Regions from separate parts of the Colwellia meonggei genome, predicted to be linked through region 1. Evidence: riboswitches for the same ligand, from Rfam matches in the RefSeq annotation. Region 1 holds a riboswitch; each other region holds the start of a gene.
What was found. A riboswitch is a leader RNA that binds a small molecule or an ion and turns the genes downstream of it on or off. The one in region 1 is predicted to bind cobalamin.

Region 1 (5,977 bases):
TTTTATCGGCTTTTCACCTGTGTTAACATGTGTTAAAACGCTTGAATTTTGCTGGCTAAAATTGAGCAATGCTTCTAATTGATTGGCGAGCCAACCAAAGCCAACTAAATAATGAAAACGTTTTGCTTCACCCAGTAATTTATCGAGAATAAGCGCAAGTGAAAGGGTAATTGCAAGGGAGAACTCAGGCGTTAAAATTAATGCTTTTTCAACAATTTCATTAATAAATTGACTATCCATTGCCGCTGCCAAAACCTAGCCCAGAATAAGTATGAAAATTAAATGACTACTTTTCATATTTATTCTGACACCTGCTGATTCTCAAGTTGAAAGCGCTGTTGTTGGTAGCTTAAAGTAAACAAGCAGCCGTTGTCGAACAGCTCGTAGGCATTACTATCTGAATTCACACCTAATTTAGCTAAGAAGCAACGTAATGCTTCACCATGAAATATTACCAATAAGGTTTGATTTGAGAACTTCTTGGCAAAGTTTTCTAATGCTTGATATACCCTAAATCCACAGTCGATAGCGCTTTCTCCACCTTCTGGTTTGAGTTGGGTAAACTGATGCAATAACTCATGATAACTTCCATCTTGGCTGAAACTTTCTACGTTTTTTCCTTGCCATTTCCCCAAGTTCCGCTCAGCTAAATCTGGGTGGTTATCGACAGGAACATCTAGATGGTTTTGACAAATAGCAGCAGTTTTAACTGCACGGCCTAACGGCGACGAAATAATACGAGCGATATTTTCATTTTCTAATGCTATGGCGATATTCGTTGCTTGAATTTTGCCTTGCTCAGTTAATTCGCTGTCGAGCTGGCCTTGAAACCTTTGCGTTTTATTCCACAGTGTTTGTCCGTGCCGAGCTAGAAAAAAGCGTGTAGTCATTGTTAATATTACTCTGTTTGCGCTAAGTTGCTGACAAACGGGTGGTTAAGTAGAAGCGCAGAATAACCAAATCATTCCGCTGATTCAATGCAAAAATGATTAAATGAAGTTGTTGTCGAAATTGCTTTATTGAGTATAAACCTCGCACTTAGTTCTTTAGTGCTAATAATTTGGTTATTGATTGAATAAATAGCCATCATCACGTAACATCAGCGCTGATTTAGGTGTCTTCACATTATTCTACTTTTTGAGAGAAGTTTAAGAACTGAAGGTGAAACGTGAAACTGGTGAGAAACCAGTACTGCCCCCGCAACGGTAACTGTGAGCAGCAACAAAACCACTGTATTGATAAATATGGGAAGGTGTTGCAAAAGCGATGAACAGGAGTCCGGAGACCGGCCTAAAATTACTCGACAACTGCGGTGGGCGGTCATTCAGAGCTTAGTAACTGATTTTTTGCATTATCTTATCCAATAGACAATGTGATGAGTTTAAGATTTATGACTTAGTAGCCTAGCTGTTACTGTAAAACTTTTACTTTATAAGCACTTACCAACTTTGATTTCCAACTCCGTAAATATTTATCGCACACGGGAATGTTATGAAATCAGTCAACCAAAAAACGCCAATTAGCTTACTTTTTGCAATATTTGCAGTATTAACTTTGCTAATGTTGGCAACTCGCACCCATCATTTTGCCAGTTTAAATCACTTACCTAGTGCTTCTATTGCTATTTTCTTTTTAGCGGGCATGTACTTACGCAATATGAAAGCGTTTTGGTTTTTCTATACCTTAACCTTAGTGATTGACCTTGCCTCATCGTATTTTCGCGGACAATTTGGCGACTGTATTACCACCTCTTATCCTGCGCTAGTATTGAGTTATGGGGTTATGTTTTCGGCTGGCTTTTACGCTAAACCTAGTTGGCAGCAAAGCGCATGGCAAAATAACATTATTAAAGTTGCTTTAGGCTTGTTTGTTGCTAGTTCAATTGCCTTCTTCATTTCCAATGGCAGTTACTATGCCTTGTCAGGAAAATTCCCAGAGTTGTCATGGGCTGAATATGCAACGCGTGTTGATAAGTACTATTTCCGCTCAATTTCTAATCCGGTATTTTATGTGATTTCGGCAATTGTGATTGATTTTACCATCAGCCGCTTCTTGACCGATAAAGGTTTAGCCAAATCATCACAAGATAAGGTGTAATGGCAATGAGTCAGATAGAAAAAGCGAAACCAATCCCTGCTTTTCATGGCAAACTTGAGCGCCAAACTGGCAGTGGTGCAATGTGCTCAGCCTTAATTGTTGCCGCGCCACACTCTGGCTCAGGGAAAACCACAGTAACCGCTGCGCTTGCTCGATATCATCGTAATCAAGGACGTAAAGTAACGGTGTTTAAAGTTGGTCCTGATTTTATTGATCCTATGATTTTACGCCAAGCCAGTGGTGAATTGGTTTATCAACTAGATTTATGGTTAGTTGGTGAAAAGGGCTGCCAAGAACTACTTCATCGTGCAGCTTTAGAGTCTGATCTTATTCTTATTGAAGGTGTCATGGGCTTATTCGATGGCACGCCAAGTAGTGCTGATTTGGCCCAATATTTTAATATTCCGGTGCTTGGCGTTATCGATGCCAAAGCCATGGCGCAAACATTCGCTGCGGTTACCTTTGGCCTTGCTAAGCTACGGGAGGATTTACCGTTTTCTGGTGTGATTGCCAATCGCGTTAATACCGAACGTCATGCTGAGTTATTGAGCACCAGTTTGCCGGAAGAATTTCGTTTTTACGGACGTTTACCAAAAGATGACGGTGTCACGTTACCTGAGCGCCATTTAGGTTTAGTGCAAGCACAAGAGCTAGCTGATATAGATAGCCAACTTGACCAAGCTGCTAGTCATATCGCTAAAACTGACTTGACCGAATTACCTGAACAAGTTGAGTTTTTTGCTGTGGAACATGACAGCCAAGAAGACTTTATCCATCGTGCTTTGGTGGGCACTCGCGTTATTATTGTGCGTGATCATGCTTTTAGTTTTATCTATGCTGCCAACATTGCCTTTTTAGAACAGGCTAGCGCGGAAATAATCTACTGTTCAGCACTAAATGATGCTCATTTGCCGCAAGGAGATATTTTATATATTCCGGGTGGCTATCCAGAGTTGTACGCAGAAAAGTTAGTTAGCAATGATACGTTTCTCAATGACGTAAAAGACTTTGCCGCCAGTAAAAAACCGATAATTGCTGAATGTGGCGGTATGCTGTATTTACTTGAGCAACTAACAGATATGTCAGGTCAACAAATTGCAATGCTTGGCCTTATACCAGGTAAAGCCGCAATGCAGAAAAAGCTCTCGGCAATAGGTTCGCAATGGGTTGATTTATCTGTGATAGATAAAGATAACATTGAGCCTGAAAGTTCTGCTGAAAACCAAGGTGAAATGTCTAGTAATATTATGCGCGGGCATAGTTTTCATTATTCTTGTGCCGAAATTGATTTAACGCCGATTAGCCAAACAACCCATCATCCAAGCGAACGAGCAGGCGAATATGTTTATCAGCATAACAATATACTTGCCTCTTATATGCATTGGTATTTCCCGAGTAACCCAGGTTTAACCTTACGTATTTTTAATAAAAATCGATGTTTCTAATCGATTGAAAATGCACCTATCGCTCATTAAATGAAAATATTTTCGCCAATATGCTTTAGTTAGCATTTTTTAATGAGCACAGTTTATTTAGTTTTTTGAGAGTTCTCATGACAAGCGCCATTGTTAGCAAACACACGACAAAACCTTTGCTTAAAAAAGGTCACTTAAATATAGTTTTTTTGATGGCCTTTTGGCTAACCACCTTTTTAAGTGCTGCCAGCTTACAAGCCAATGAAATGAAAATGCTTGCGTTGGTGTCTGATCGATCAGCTGCCAGTATGGTTGCGGGTGGACATCAGTTTTTAGCGACACAAAGTGTCGATAAAACATCTAGCAGTATTAATATTCGCAGTGTTAGCCAGTTAAATATTATGACTAACAAAGAAATACAGCAGCTCATTAATCAACATCAGGCGTTAGTTATTGCTGGTGTATTTGGCGAGTCAGTTGAACGTTTGTTAGCGTTAACTTACCCAGAAGGACAAACACGGTTGATGCTAAATACCGACCGACGTTTAATGGCAATACACCAAGATACCAATGGTGGTAATACCGCCAATTTGTCAAAGCAACAGTTGCAAAGTTTAATGGCGGCCTTGGATAAGAATGATTACATGTCTGCACTCAAGGCTAAACAACAGCAATGGCCAGCCTTTGCTTATTGGTTACAAGCGCGTGCTTATTGGCAAAATCGCGGTAAAGAAAATTTAGGGCATTTATTTACTTGGCTAGAAACTATTACTCAAGCAAACGCTAACTCAACTGTTTTAACTGCAGCACCAAAAATTCTGCCTTTGCAACCGATACGTTTTTATTGGCAAGAGCAACTGATCAGTCAGGCTGATTTAGCAGATAATATAACTAAAAACTTAGATAAGCCCATAGTGTTTATTGTTGATCACGATACCGGTGATCAGCCTGGGCAATGGCAGCTACATCAACAATTATGTCAGCGCCAATGGCAATGCGTTTCTGTGCTTGCTGGTTGGGGGAAGCCGAGTGAGCAAGCAATTGAAATAATGCGTAATCTAAAAATTACGCAGCCATTAGCTATTATCGCATTACAAGACTTTGTTATTGGTGGTGGTGAAGGTCGCGAGCCAGTTACGCAGAAGTTTGAAAAGTTGAACGTTCCTATATTTAAAGGCATTCGAGTAACCGAAATGAGCACTTTGGAATATCAACTTTCGCCAACAGGTTTACCGAGCGACAGTGTACATTACCGGGTGGCAATGCCTGAGCTACAAGGTGTTTCACAGCCACATGTATTGGCATTAGCTTCGAGTGCTAAGTTGGACTCATTAACCGGTGCGAGTTTATCTATAAGTGAAGTATTAACAAAAGAAGTTGCACGACTACAAGTTCGAGTAAGTGCTTGGCTAGCGCTAAGAACAACTGAAAACGCGAAGAAAAAAGTAGCCATTGTTTATTATAATCATCCGCCGGGTCGCCACAATATAGGTGCTGATAACCTCGATGTTCAACAGTCGCTTTGGCAAATATTGCAGCAATTAAAAGCGCAAGGTTATGATTTGGGCGCTGAAGCTGACTTCCCTGGTTCAGCTGAAGAACTGCTCGATATATTACAATTAAAAGCGGTGAACTTACCGCAAGATGCCACAGCATTAAATAAAATGTCACCGCTGATCAATAAAATGTCAGTAAATGATTACCAAGCGTATTTCGAAACCTTACCTAATGTTGTTAAAGCTGAAATGATTGAGGGGCCGTTAGGGCATTTACATGCTCAAGTTAACACTTATCTTTTTGCTCAAGGCCAAATTGAACTAGCACAGCTTTCAACGGTTGAGCGTAATAAGGTTTTGCAGGCGCTATTAGCCAATGTTGAAAGTACCTCGGTTGATTTACATCACGCACTTGATGGAATTCGGCACAAAGGGCGTGCCCGCGCATTAAATTTACTTGAACAGTTAACCAAGCAATACCGTCATTTAATCTCATTAAAACAGGCAAATAACAAGATTGCCGTTAAGCAATGGCAATCAGCAGAAAAACTAAAAAATGCGCTCATTGCTATGCAAATTGAAGGCATTCGTGGTTGGGGAAATGTGCCGGGGAAAACCATGGTGTGGAATAATGAAATTCTATTACCTGGTGTTCAGTTTGGTAATGTTTTCTTAGGGCCTCAGCCGCCGAGAGGGTGGGAGTTAAATGAAGAATTGTTACATGCCAATATGACTTTTCCACCACCGCATCAGTACTTGGCTTTTTATTATTATTTACGTGACTTTTTTAAAGCCAACGCCATAGTGCATTTAGGCCGGCATTCAACCTACGAGTTTTTACCTAAACGTGCGGTTGGCTTATCAGCAAGCGATTACCCGTCGCTAATTATCGAAAGTATTCCAAGTATTTACCCTTACATTGTTGATGGCGTCGGTGAAGGTATTCAAGCTAAGCGCCGCGGTATTTCG
Region 2 (5,977 bases), on a different contig from region 1:
TGATTACTACTTTAATGAAGCTGATCGCTTCGTAGCCTTACGTGATGGCTATGTTGCTCATATTGAAAACATGTTCAATTTAGCTGGTCTTAAAGATGGGAAAGCCGCTGCACAAAAAATTATGGCGCTTGAAACAAAGCTAGCTGGTTTCCATTGGACTAAAGTTGAATCACGTGACAGTACAAAACGTTATAACAAATTTAACGTTAGCGATTTAAACACTGTAACTGACGCCTTCAACTGGACTGCTTATCTTGAAGCACAAGGCGCAGGTGCACAGAAAGATCTAATTATCAACCAACCTTCATTCGTAAAAGGTTTTGGTGAAACGTTTGCAGACACCTCTTTAGATGACTGGAAAACATACTTAACGTTCCACACGCTTAGTAACTTTGCAAGTTCATTAACTACCGCATTAGATGATGAAAATTTTGATTTTTACTCAAAACAATTAAGTGGTCGTAAAGAGCAACGTCCAATGTGGAAACGTGGTGTTTCTGTAGTAAACAGTAATTTAGGCGAGGTTATTGGTAAAGTATACGTTGGTCGTCATTTTAAGCCTGAAGCAAAAACACGCATGACCCAACTTGTTGAGAACTTACGCGGTGCATACGGCGCAAGTATTGACGAATTAGAATGGATGTCTGATGCAACGAAAAAAGCTGCACATGTAAAATTAGCTAGCTTCGACCCTAAAATTGGCTACCCGAACAAATGGGAAGACTACTCTAAGCTCGTGATCAAAGGTGACGACTTAGTCGGCAATAAAATGCGTTCTGGTATGGTTTCACATCAAAAACAAGTTGATAAACTTGGCGGCCCGATTGATCGTCAAGAATGGGGCATGACACCACAAACGGTTAACGCTTACTACAACCCAACTAAAAATGAGATTGTATTCCCTGCCGCTATTTTACAACCACCATTTTTTAACTTAAATGCAGACGACGCCGTTAACTACGGTGGTATTGGCGCCGTTATCGGTCATGAAATGGGCCACGGTTTCGACGACCAAGGTAGTAAATACGATGGTGACGGAAACTTACGTAACTGGTGGACAGAGCAAGACTTAGCAGCGTTTAAAGTTCGTACTGATGACTTAGTTGCACAATATGATAACTACGCTGTATTCGATGATCTACACGTTAATGGTAAATTAACTTTAGGTGAGAACATCGGCGATTTATCAGGTGTTACTATTGCTTATAAAGCTTACAAAGCATCATTAAATGGTAAAGAAGCAGAAGTTATTGATGGCTTAACTGGCGACCAACGTTTCTTTATGGGTTATGCACAAGTTTGGCGCGTAAAAATGGTTGAAAAATCATTACGTAACCGCGTAGCAACTGACCCGCATTCACCAGGTGAGTTTCGTGCTTTAGGTTCGTTATCAAATATGCCTGAATTCTACGAAGCATTTGACGTAAAAGAAGGTGACGCTATGTACATTGCACCGGAAAAACGTGTAAAAATTTGGTAGCAAAGATAATAGCTATTCGCTAATAATAACTATTTCAAACCATGAAAAATAAAAGGAGCTTCGGCTCCTTTTTTTATTTAGTGTAATTTGTCTTTAAACTGCCTTAGCCAAGAGTTTTCATTGTAAAGCGCCACTGTTAACCGTAAAATCAGCACTAGATTGATATATTTAACTTAGCAAGATTAGCAATCATTTTGTTGTTAGGTTAATTAATAGGGAACACGGTTAAAGTCCGTGACTGTACCCGCAACTGTAGATAACTTCTAAAAGTTATAAGTCAGGACACCTAGTATCATTATTATCAAATAACCTAATAGTTTAACGCCGTGCGGGAATACACGAAAGTTACTTATCCACAAAAGCTTATGTGGTGCTTGTACTTGCCCTTTCTGCACAATTAGATTATTACAATTAGTACATTCAAATTAACCGTTTGAAAAAGGTAATGCTGCACAAAATGAACCGAACTACCGACACTTTTTATTGCTATCACCAATTAAGTATTGCCGCATGGCAGTTCTTTAAACACTAAGTTAATTGTTATGACACAGTTATTAACACTGGCATCAGTGTCTTGGTCGGTTGAAAAACAAACTATTTTAAATGATATTTCATTTACCCTTGGTCAAGGAGATATTATTGGCATTATTGGCCCAAACGGTGCTGGCAAAACCTCATTACTTAAGTGTTTACTTAATCAAACGAAAAACTGGCAAGGCACAATAAAATTAAAGAATAAAAACATACGTCACTACAAGCCCCATGAACTTGCACAAACTTTTGCTTTAGTTGTACAAAAATCGCCACCAATATTTGAGCTTAAAGTTTACGATGTAGTCCGTATGGGCTTATTACCTTACAAGTCATTATTTGCGAATGACACAGATCTTGATAAAAAAGAAATCATGCTCGCGTTAGAAAAAGTAGGTTTATCAGCCAGCCAAAATAAATTTTTTAATACCCTTTCAGGTGGTGAACAACAACGGGTACTCATTGCTAAAGCCTTAGTGCAAAAAGCAAAAATATTAGTCTTGGACGAACCAACAAATCATTTAGATATCTTTTATCAGCACCAGATATTACAACTGGTCAAAGCCCTTAATATTACTGTAATTATGACCATTCACGATCTTAACCTTGCAGCACAGTATTGCACTCGTTTACTGTTACTGAATAAAGGTAAGCTAGTTAGCGATAAAAATGTTGATGAAGCATTAAACCCCGAAACACTCTCTGAAGTATTTGGCTTACCTTGCTATCGCGATAATGTTGATCAACTAACCCATACTAGCAGCGAGCAACCTACCAATTCAAACACCTTTGCTAGAGTTCACTTTTACCCAAAAACTAATGTAGATGAATCAACAGAGGTTCAGCAATGAAGCTTTTCTACTTAATAAAAGCTAAAAGTGCTTGGGTATTCACTTGCTTATTGGCATTAACATTATTTTCAATAATCACAGCAATGACCTTTGGTCCCGCACAAATAACAAGCTTAGATATTGCTCGATGTGTAATAAATGAATGTTCTACACCAATGCATGACATGGTTATTTGGCAAATTCGTATTCCTCGAGTACTTGTCGGTTTAGTCGCAGGAATGGGTCTAGCATGTGCTGGCGCTATTTTGCAAAATGTGACTCGAAATCCTCTTGCTGACCCTTACCTATTCGGTATTATTTCTGGTGCGGGGCTTGGTGCAACCATTGCAACCTTAGTACTTACTGATGAGCAAATGTTAGCATTACCGCTTGCTGCATTTTTAGGAGCACTATTCTCGGTCATTATCGTCTTTGGCATTGCCACGTTATTACGTAATATGAACCATTTATTATTAACGGGCGTGGCTGTGTCATTTATGTTGGGCTCTATAAGTCATTTCATTCTTTATCTTGGTGATCCTTTCGCTACCAATCGCGTTATATTTTGGTTAATGGGCAGTTTAACACGCGTTGAAATGTTCCACTTTTACTTAATCAGCGCCATGGTATTAATCACTTTGATCTCGATTTTTGCCTTACATCGACATATTGATGCACTTTTGCTAGGCGATGAAAGCGCTGCAAGTTTAGGGGTAAATGTTGATAAATTAAGACTTATATTATTAGCTTTATGTGCGGCGGTTACCGCGACTATTGTTGCCTATTGTGGTGGCATAGGCTTTGTTGGATTAATGATCCCACATATCGTTAGGCAACTCGTTGGCGTAACAACTATGCCGCTTATTATTGGCTCAGCATTAGTTGGTGGTTGTTTTTTAATTTGGGTCGATGTTATTGCACGTAGTGCACTAAGTAATGTTGAAATTCCCATTGGAATTATCACTTCCGCCATTGGTAGTATTTTCTTTTTAGCGATCATGTATCGCACTCGCAAATCAGGATAATTAATATGACAACAGAAGCAGACAAAAATCAAAAACACCAAGAGCGTATGCAACGTATTAAGGAAAAAGTAGATGCGCGAATCGACGCTGCTCAAGAAGATCGAGGCCTATTAATTGTAATTACCGGAAATGGTAAAGGTAAATCTACTTCAGGTTTTGGAACGGTGACACGCGCAGTGGGCCATGGTTATAAAGCCGCAGCATTACAATTCATCAAAGGTGACTGGGAGTGTGGCGAACGTAACTTACTTGAAAAAAATGGTGTTGAATTTCATGTCATGGCGACAGGATTTACATGGAATACTCAAGACAAATCAAAAGATATTGCCGCCGCAACAAAAGTATGGACAGAAGCAAAACGTTTACTTAAAGATGAAACGGTCGATGTGGTACTACTTGATGAGTTAACTTACATGGTGTCATACAAATATTTAGACTTAGATGAAGTGATTGAAGCCATTGTTAACCGCCCTGCTATGCAACATGTGATTATTACTGGCCGTGCATGCCATAGAAGCATAATCGAATTAGCTGACACAGTAAGTGAAGTACAACCAACAAAGCATGCGTTTGATAACGGCATTAAAGCGCAAAAAGGCATTGACTGGTAAATTTCTCACGTTAGCCATTCAACAAAGCCAGTCAAATGCAACTAAACAGTATTTGATTGGCTTAACATCTAATTTTTTAAAATATGGAATAGCAATGAAATTTCGCACCTTATTACTTGTTGTACTCGCCTGTATAACAGCAGCTACAAGCGCTGAGCAAAGTGCTAATAACAATATATCTAAACCTCGCATCATAGCGTTAGCACCTCATATTGTTGAAATGCTCTTTGATGTTGGCGCTGGCGAGCAAATTATTGCCACTACCGAGCATGCAGATTACCCAGAAGATGCGAAGACAATTCCAAGAATAGGCAGTTCTTTACGTATTCAACTTGAGCGTGTTATTGAATTGCAACCCGATCTAATTATTGCTTGGAAAAGTGGCAACCCAAGTGATGACTTAGCCCGCATCAAGCAGTTGGGCTTCAACGTAGTTTATTCACAACCATATACTTTTGATGATGTTGCCAAAGAGCTACGTTTATTCGGAGAGCTTTCAGGCCATAAACAGCAAGGAATTGATGTCGCTACTAAGTTTCTTAACGACTTATCAATAATTAAAGAACAATATCAGCAAAAGCCGACACTACAAGGTTTTTACGAGGTTTGGTCAAGGCCAATAACAACTATCGCTAAAGGTAGCTGGCCTCAACAGTTTTTAGATATCTGTAGTATTAGTAACCCTTTTTATTTGGCAGATGCTAAATACCCGCAAGTTAATATTGAACAAATATTACAAACCAATGTTGATATTATTATTCAACCTTTATCTGAAAACCAAGTTGATAGAGAGGGTTACCCATGGGAGAAATGGCCAATAATACCAGCGGTAAAGCACCAGCAAATTATCAAACTCGATGCTGATGTAGTACATCGCATGACAACCCGCAGCTTAAATGCCCTTACCGACTTATGTGAACAAGCAGAAAAAAGTCGTAACTACTATCAGAAAAAATAGCAACAAGTATAGGCGATAACTTAAATTGATAAACCGTGCATTGATAATATTCAATGCACAATATCTACCGTTTTAAGCTATTCAATATACATTCCTTCATTGAATAACTTGCCAAAGCACATATTATAAGAGTAGTTAAACCTTTAACGTTAAACTCGACTCATTACGTTTTACCCCCCACAAACTAACTTTTCCTCTCCCAAATGATAGGTATTATTAATCCCAACATATATACCTGATATAACAGTTGTTATCGGTAGCAAAATCACACCACTTATAGAGTAAAAAGAATTACTGCCTTTCGCAGCATCAACAACTTTTAGCACTTTCCTATCGCTAGATATTTCACATTTATTAACATATGAATGGTCCTTTGTCGGTAATGCAACACAGCCACTTAAAAGGAATACACTAACCAGCATCAAAATCGTAAATTTCATTAAAATATCATCCCTATTAAAATTAGAGGTAAAACAACACTAACATTAAGTAACTAAGCAATAATCGACTGATAAAATAATTTCACTTAGTTTTATATCTAA
Region 3 (5,977 bases), on a different contig from region 1:
CCAGTAAATACCGGCTCAATGACAGCTGTGAATACAGACTTTAGCCAATGGCGTGAAAGTCAAAAGTTTCAAAGTCATGACTTTACTGACCGTATTATCGTTAAATACAAAAGTGGCTTTGAAGCGCAAGCACTAAGTAATTTTTCTTCAGAAAAAGCAATGCCTGCGGGTTTAGCTAAAAAAGCAGGTCATAGCCTGAAACACGTGAAAAAGTTAAAAAATGGTCGTCACGTTATTTCTTTAGGTAAACAAAAACATATCAACGATGTTAAAGCCATGGTACTTGAACTTAACAGCCATGTTGACGTTGAATTTGCAGAACCTGATTACAAACGTTATTTAATGGCGCAAAACCAGCCTTGGGGTATTGCAGACACCCAGTCAGATCTTATTTCTGATAATGACGCTGCCAATATGACCGTATGTATTATTGATTCAGGTTATGAGCGTGCTAACCCAGATTTAAATGCTAACAATGCATCAGGTACAAATAACTCAGGTACTGGTAACTGGTACCAAAATGGTGGCTCTCACGGTACTCACGTTGCAGGTACCATTGCCGCTGTTAATAACTCAGAAGGTGTTGTTGGTATTTTGCCAAACACTAATGTTAACTTACACATTGTTAAAGTATTTAACGAAGCAGGTTGGGGTTATACTGGTGAACTAGTTGATGCTGTTGATACTTGTGTAAATAACGGTGCAAAAGTAGTTAACATGAGTTTAGGTGGTTCAGGTTCAAGCAACACAGAACGTAACTCATTACAAGCTGCTGCTGATGCAGGTGTTTTACTTATTGCTGCATCAGGTAACGATGGTGATGCTACACTTTCTTACCCTGCCTCTTACGATTCAGTTATGGCAGTAGGCGCACTTGATCAAGGTCGCCAACATGCAGAATTCTCTCAATATACATCACAAGTTGAAATTTCAGCACCAGGTGAAGCAATTCTATCGACTGTTGCCGGCGATGGCCGTTTAGGTTACATCACTTTAGGCTCAACAACTTACGGTAACGATGAAGTTGTGCCACAAACTCACTACATTCAAAGTGGCGGTAGCTTTACTGTTAGCAATGTAGACAGTTCTGCAAATGGTGTATTAGCCGCTTGTACTATATCAGGAAGCAGTTATAGCTGTTCAAATGTTTCAGGAAACATTTGTTTAGCTGAACGTAATGATAACCAAAAAGGTAGCAACTACCCTGAAATCAATCCAGCTAAAGCGTGTGCCGATGCCGGTGCATCAGGCGTGATTGTTTATAGTAATAGCGCTCGTCCAGGCCTTCAAAATCCTTTTTTAGTTGATGCTAACTCTGATGTAACAGTACCAACCGTTTCTGTAAACCGTGAGCTAGGTTTGCAACTTATGGGTCAACTTGGTACGAATGCTAATTTAAATGTTGTTGGTGGCCAAGATTACGCATACTACAACGGTACTTCAATGGCGACTCCTCATGTAGCTGGTGTTGCAGCATTGGTATGGAGTAATAACCCTGATTGTTCTGCGACTCAAGTTCGAAATGCGTTAAAATCTACAGCAATTGACTTAGATGTAGCAGGTCGTGATGACAAAACAGGATACGGTTTAGTACAAGCGAAAGCCGCATCTGATGCTCTTGCAGCTAGTTGTAGTACTGTAACTCCGCCTCCTACAGGTGGCAATGTATTAGAAAATGGTGTTGCTAAAACAAGTTTAGCTGGTGCTAAATCTGAAGAGTTAAGCTTTACGATGGAAGTTCCTGCTGGAGCAACTGGCCTGAGTTTCGATATGACAGGTGGCACAGGTGATGCTGACCTTTATGTTAAGTTTGGTTCAGCCCCTACAACATCTAGCTACGACTGTCGCTCATGGGCAGGTGGTAATACTGAGTCATGCCCTATTTCAACGGCACAAGCAGGAACATATCATGTTAAAGTAGTTGGTTACACAGCATTTACAGGTGTTAACTTAACAGGCAGCTTTACGGAAGGATCAACAGGTGGCGGTGCTACAGGAGGCAGTGCTTCAGTTAATGATATTAGCGTTAGTCGTCGTGCATGGACTTACTACACTATTGACATTCCAGCAGGCATGGCAACTTTTGATGTAGTGACTAGTGGTGGCACTGGGGATGCAGATTTATATATTCGTCAAGGAAGCAACCCAACAACATCAAACTATAGCTGTAAGTCAGAAAACAGCAATAATAGTGAGTCGTGTACTATTACTAATCCTGCTGCGGCAACTTGGCACATAGGTATTTACGGGTATAGAGCATCAAGCGGTGTTAACATGAATGTAACATACAACCCATAGAGTTAAACTAGACTCCCAACTAGTGTTGTAATTAGGGGAAGTACAAATTGTGCTTCCCCTTTTTTTAACTAAAAATCAAATAAAACGACTCTCTCGATATTAATTTTCTTTCGATAACACCATCAAGCGTTATGTAAACTTTTCCTCTAAATGTTATAGTGCGGGAAAATTTTAGGTGCTCAAATTTACTTTTAATAAAGTGCGGCTGAGAGAATAGGGAAATTGGTGTAAATCCAATACGTGCCCAACGCTGTTATGACGTTTATGTTTGATAATAAACCACTGGTAATTTTACTGGGAAGGTATCAAACATAATTTATATTTACTTTAGTAGTTATAAAGCCCGTCTGAGTCAGAAGACCTGCCTAAAATATCAATTGCACGAAAGGCCGATCGTTGCTTAATCCAATAAGGGGAATATTTTGGGTATCAATAACCACGCTAATAACCAAACAAAAGACTCAACGAATCAGTCTTTGTACCAATTCAGCCAACAAGCACAACATGGTTTATACCAAGCTATTTTTAATCGCCGTGATGTACGCGGACAATTTCTATCGACAGCAATTCCTAATGAAGTGCTCAGTAAAATAATTTATGCCGCACATCATGCCCCATCAGTTGGCTTTATGCAGCCTTGGGATTTTATCGTTATTCAGTCACCTGAAATAAAAAAACAAATCCACCAAGACTTCACGCTAGCACATCATGAAGCACAAGCGATGTTTGAAGAAAAAAAGCAAACACAATACAAAAATCTAAAACTCGAAGGCATTATTGAATCGCCAATTAATATTTGTATTACATGTGATCGAGAAAGAACAGGGAAAACTGTTATCGGACGAACACATATGAAAGAGATGGATCTATACAGTTCAGTATGCGCAGTACAAAATTTATGGTTAGCTGCTAGGGCTGAAGGTGTTGGTGTTGGCTGGGTATCAATATTGCACCATGGCGCACTAAAAAGCGCTCTTTCGCTGCCGGATAATGTAGTACCCATTGCCTACTTATGCTTAGGTTATGTTAGTCACTTTAAGGAAAAGCCAGAGTTGGAGTCAGCTAATTGGTTATCAAGACGCCCGGTAGATGAATTAGTCAGTTTCGACACTTACGGTCAAGAAGCAAGAACGCCAGAAGAACAAGGATTTATCAACCAGTTAAAGACAGATAAAACATTCCCACACTCATTTAAAGAATAATATCGTTTTCTAAATACAGATAAATAAAAGCGTTTACAAACAAACGCTTTTATTTCTGCCACTGTTCTTTGCTTGATATAAAGCTGTATCTGCTTGCTCAAATAAAGCTTTCCAATTAAGCTCCTCTTTTCGCTCAGCAATGCCAATAGAGACGGAAATTTTTGGTAAGTACGCTTTAGAATCTCTTTGCATTAATTTAAGACTTGCAATTGCTAACCTTATTTTCTCTGCAATTTCATGCGCTTGCCCCATAGTTTTATTTACCATAACAACCACAAACTCTTCACCGCCGAACCTTACCGCAATATCATTATCTGAAATGGTATCTTTAATAACCTTAGCAATACGCTGAATAACTTTGTCGCCGATGAAGTGACCAAATTGATCATTAATATTCTTAAAATGATCAATATCAATCGCTAAAGAAGAGTGAACTTGTTCGATATCAATATCTTGTAACTTAATATCACAGCCACGGCGGTTAAATAATCCGGTTAATGAATCAACAATAGCTTCATGGCGAGCTGCTTCAAGTTTTGACTTTAAAAAGCTCACTTCACCACATGCATGGGTTAATTCTAAAGAAAGCTCGCTATGTTGTTGCTGTGACGTTGTTATACTGCTCATTAAAAAGGCAACGATATTTTGCATCGACTTATGATATTCATTCTTCGACAACGCTTTTTCAGCCTTTTTCAAATTTGACGCAACAACTTTATCACTATCAACTTGCGAGTTAATTTTTTCTAAAGTTGAAGTTAACGACTTTTCGATGGGATCCAAAATTTGTTTATCAATAGCATGTGAGTTAGAGATATACTTTTCAAAAAGCTCTTCAATAAAGGTTAAATCGACTTCTTGGTATGTGTCGACATGTCGCTCTAGTTCTGCAGATAGTTTTTCATTTCGTTTGCTAGCGTGAAGGTAAACAACAGAATAATTTACTGGGCTGGGGGGAATTTGGTAATGAGACAAAAACTCATTAGTTGATTCGCTGATCTTTAATGCCTCATCAAAATTATCTTTAATAAGCACAAAACCTCCTCAAGAATCTCTTTATTTTTATTATCAACAACAAACAATTAGTTAACGTCCACTAAAATGTAAACATTTTGTTACCTAATGATTTTAGAATATATAAACAATCGTCATTCAACAAGTATTAAACAGCTAATTTTGAATTAAAATTAGGCTTTAGTTCAATAATCGTTAAGTTTTAGTACGCTTTCGTCACATTTATTTGCGCTACGAAGTAATTCGCACAGTCTACAACAAACAATATCTAATGGCTTGATATAAAACAGCTAAATGAGCACTTTTTTTGACTAATACCAGCTGATAAAGCAAACTTGTGCAAACTTTAAACTTCAATTTTTAGAGAATAAAAATAATGAGAAAATTTGCTTCGCTATGCTTTGCATTAGCTTCTACTGCAACCTTAGCCGATGAAGGCATGTGGCAACCACATCAACTACCTAGCATTGCAAACAAGCTTGTTGACGCTGGGCTTAAACTTGACCCAAATAGTCTGACTAATTTGACTAGCTTTCCTATGGGGGCCATTGTTAGTTTAGGTGGCTGTACAGCTTCGTTTGTGTCAGATAAAGGTCTAGTTGCTACCAATCATCACTGTGTTTATGGTTCGATTCAGTACAATTCAACAGAAGAAAATAACCTACTTAAGAACGGTTTTTTAGCAAAATCATTTAAAGAAGAATTACCTGCCACTCCTGGCAGTCGTATATATGTCACTGAAAAAATAACACCAGTAACCGAGATTGTTAATGCTGCATTAAGTGACAATATGTCAGGTGCTGAGCGTTTTAAAAGTATTGATAAAACATCAAAATCATTAGTTGCAGAATGTGAAAGCGATGCTAAGTACCGATGTAGTGTCGTTAACTTCCATGGCGGCTTAGAATATTACCTATTTAAACAATTAACCATTCGCGATGTACGTTTGGTTCATGCCCCAGCCAGTAGTGTCGGCAAGTACGGTGGCGATATTGATAACTGGATGTGGCCACGCCATACTGGCGATTACGGCTTCTATCGTGCTTATGTAGGCAAAGACGGCCAACCAGCTGACTACAGTGAAGATAATGTTCCTTACGAACCTAAGCATCACCTAAAAGTAAATAAAAGTAGTGTCGATGAAGATGACTACATTATGGTGTTAGGTTACCCTGGGCGTACAAACCGTTATCGCACCGCATTAGAAGTAGAAAATCAATTTACTTGGGTTTACCCACAAGCAAAAGCTTACCGCGAAGAAATTATTAACTTAATTCATGATAATTCAGCACCAGGTAGCGATGCCCGCATAAAGTACGAAAGCACTCTTGCTAGTCTTGCCAATTATGCAAAAAACTATGGCAGCATGATCGAAAGCTACAATAAAGGCACAACCCTTGTGCGTAAAAAGTCTTTAGAAAAAGAACTTAGTACATGGATTAGCGCCACAAGTGAGCGAAAAA

Region 2: linked by a shared signal. The riboswitch ahead of AC27E9_RS06430 (ABC transporter ATP-binding protein) and the one ahead of AC27E9_RS15005 (hypothetical protein) in region 1 are both predicted to bind cobalamin.
Region 3: linked by a shared signal. The riboswitch ahead of bluB (5,6-dimethylbenzimidazole synthase) and the one ahead of AC27E9_RS15005 (hypothetical protein) in region 1 are both predicted to bind cobalamin.

The regions. Positions count from the first base shown of each region.
Region 1 covers NZ_BAAJLZ010000006.1:162,912-168,888, forward strand. Annotated here, with positions in the region: gene AC27E9_RS14995 (cobalamin biosynthesis protein CobD/CbiB) at 1-240, opposite strand, end outside; gene AC27E9_RS15000 (histidine phosphatase family protein) at 300-890, opposite strand; cobalamin riboswitch at 1,096-1,308, shown strand; gene AC27E9_RS15005 (hypothetical protein) at 1,492-2,097, shown strand; gene AC27E9_RS15010 (cobyrinic acid a,c-diamide synthase CobB) at 2,103-3,542, shown strand; gene AC27E9_RS15015 (cobaltochelatase subunit CobN) at 3,650-5,977, shown strand, end outside.
Region 2 covers NZ_BAAJLZ010000002.1:60,360-66,336, forward strand. Annotated here, with positions in the region: gene AC27E9_RS06425 (M13 family metallopeptidase) at 1-1,480, shown strand, start outside; cobalamin riboswitch at 1,659-1,788, shown strand; gene AC27E9_RS06430 (ABC transporter ATP-binding protein) at 2,023-2,862, shown strand; gene AC27E9_RS06435 (FecCD family ABC transporter permease) at 2,859-3,866, shown strand; gene cobO (cob(I)yrinic acid a,c-diamide adenosyltransferase) at 3,872-4,477, shown strand; gene AC27E9_RS06445 (cobalamin-binding protein) at 4,572-5,435, shown strand; gene AC27E9_RS06450 (hypothetical protein) at 5,606-5,875, opposite strand.
Region 3 covers NZ_BAAJLZ010000003.1:1,737-7,713, reverse strand. Annotated here, with positions in the region: gene AC27E9_RS08585 (S8 family serine peptidase) at 1-2,298, shown strand, start outside; cobalamin riboswitch at 2,455-2,681, shown strand; gene bluB (5,6-dimethylbenzimidazole synthase) at 2,721-3,500, shown strand; gene AC27E9_RS08575 (GGDEF domain-containing protein) at 3,534-4,535, opposite strand; gene AC27E9_RS08570 (S46 family peptidase) at 4,891-5,977, shown strand, end outside.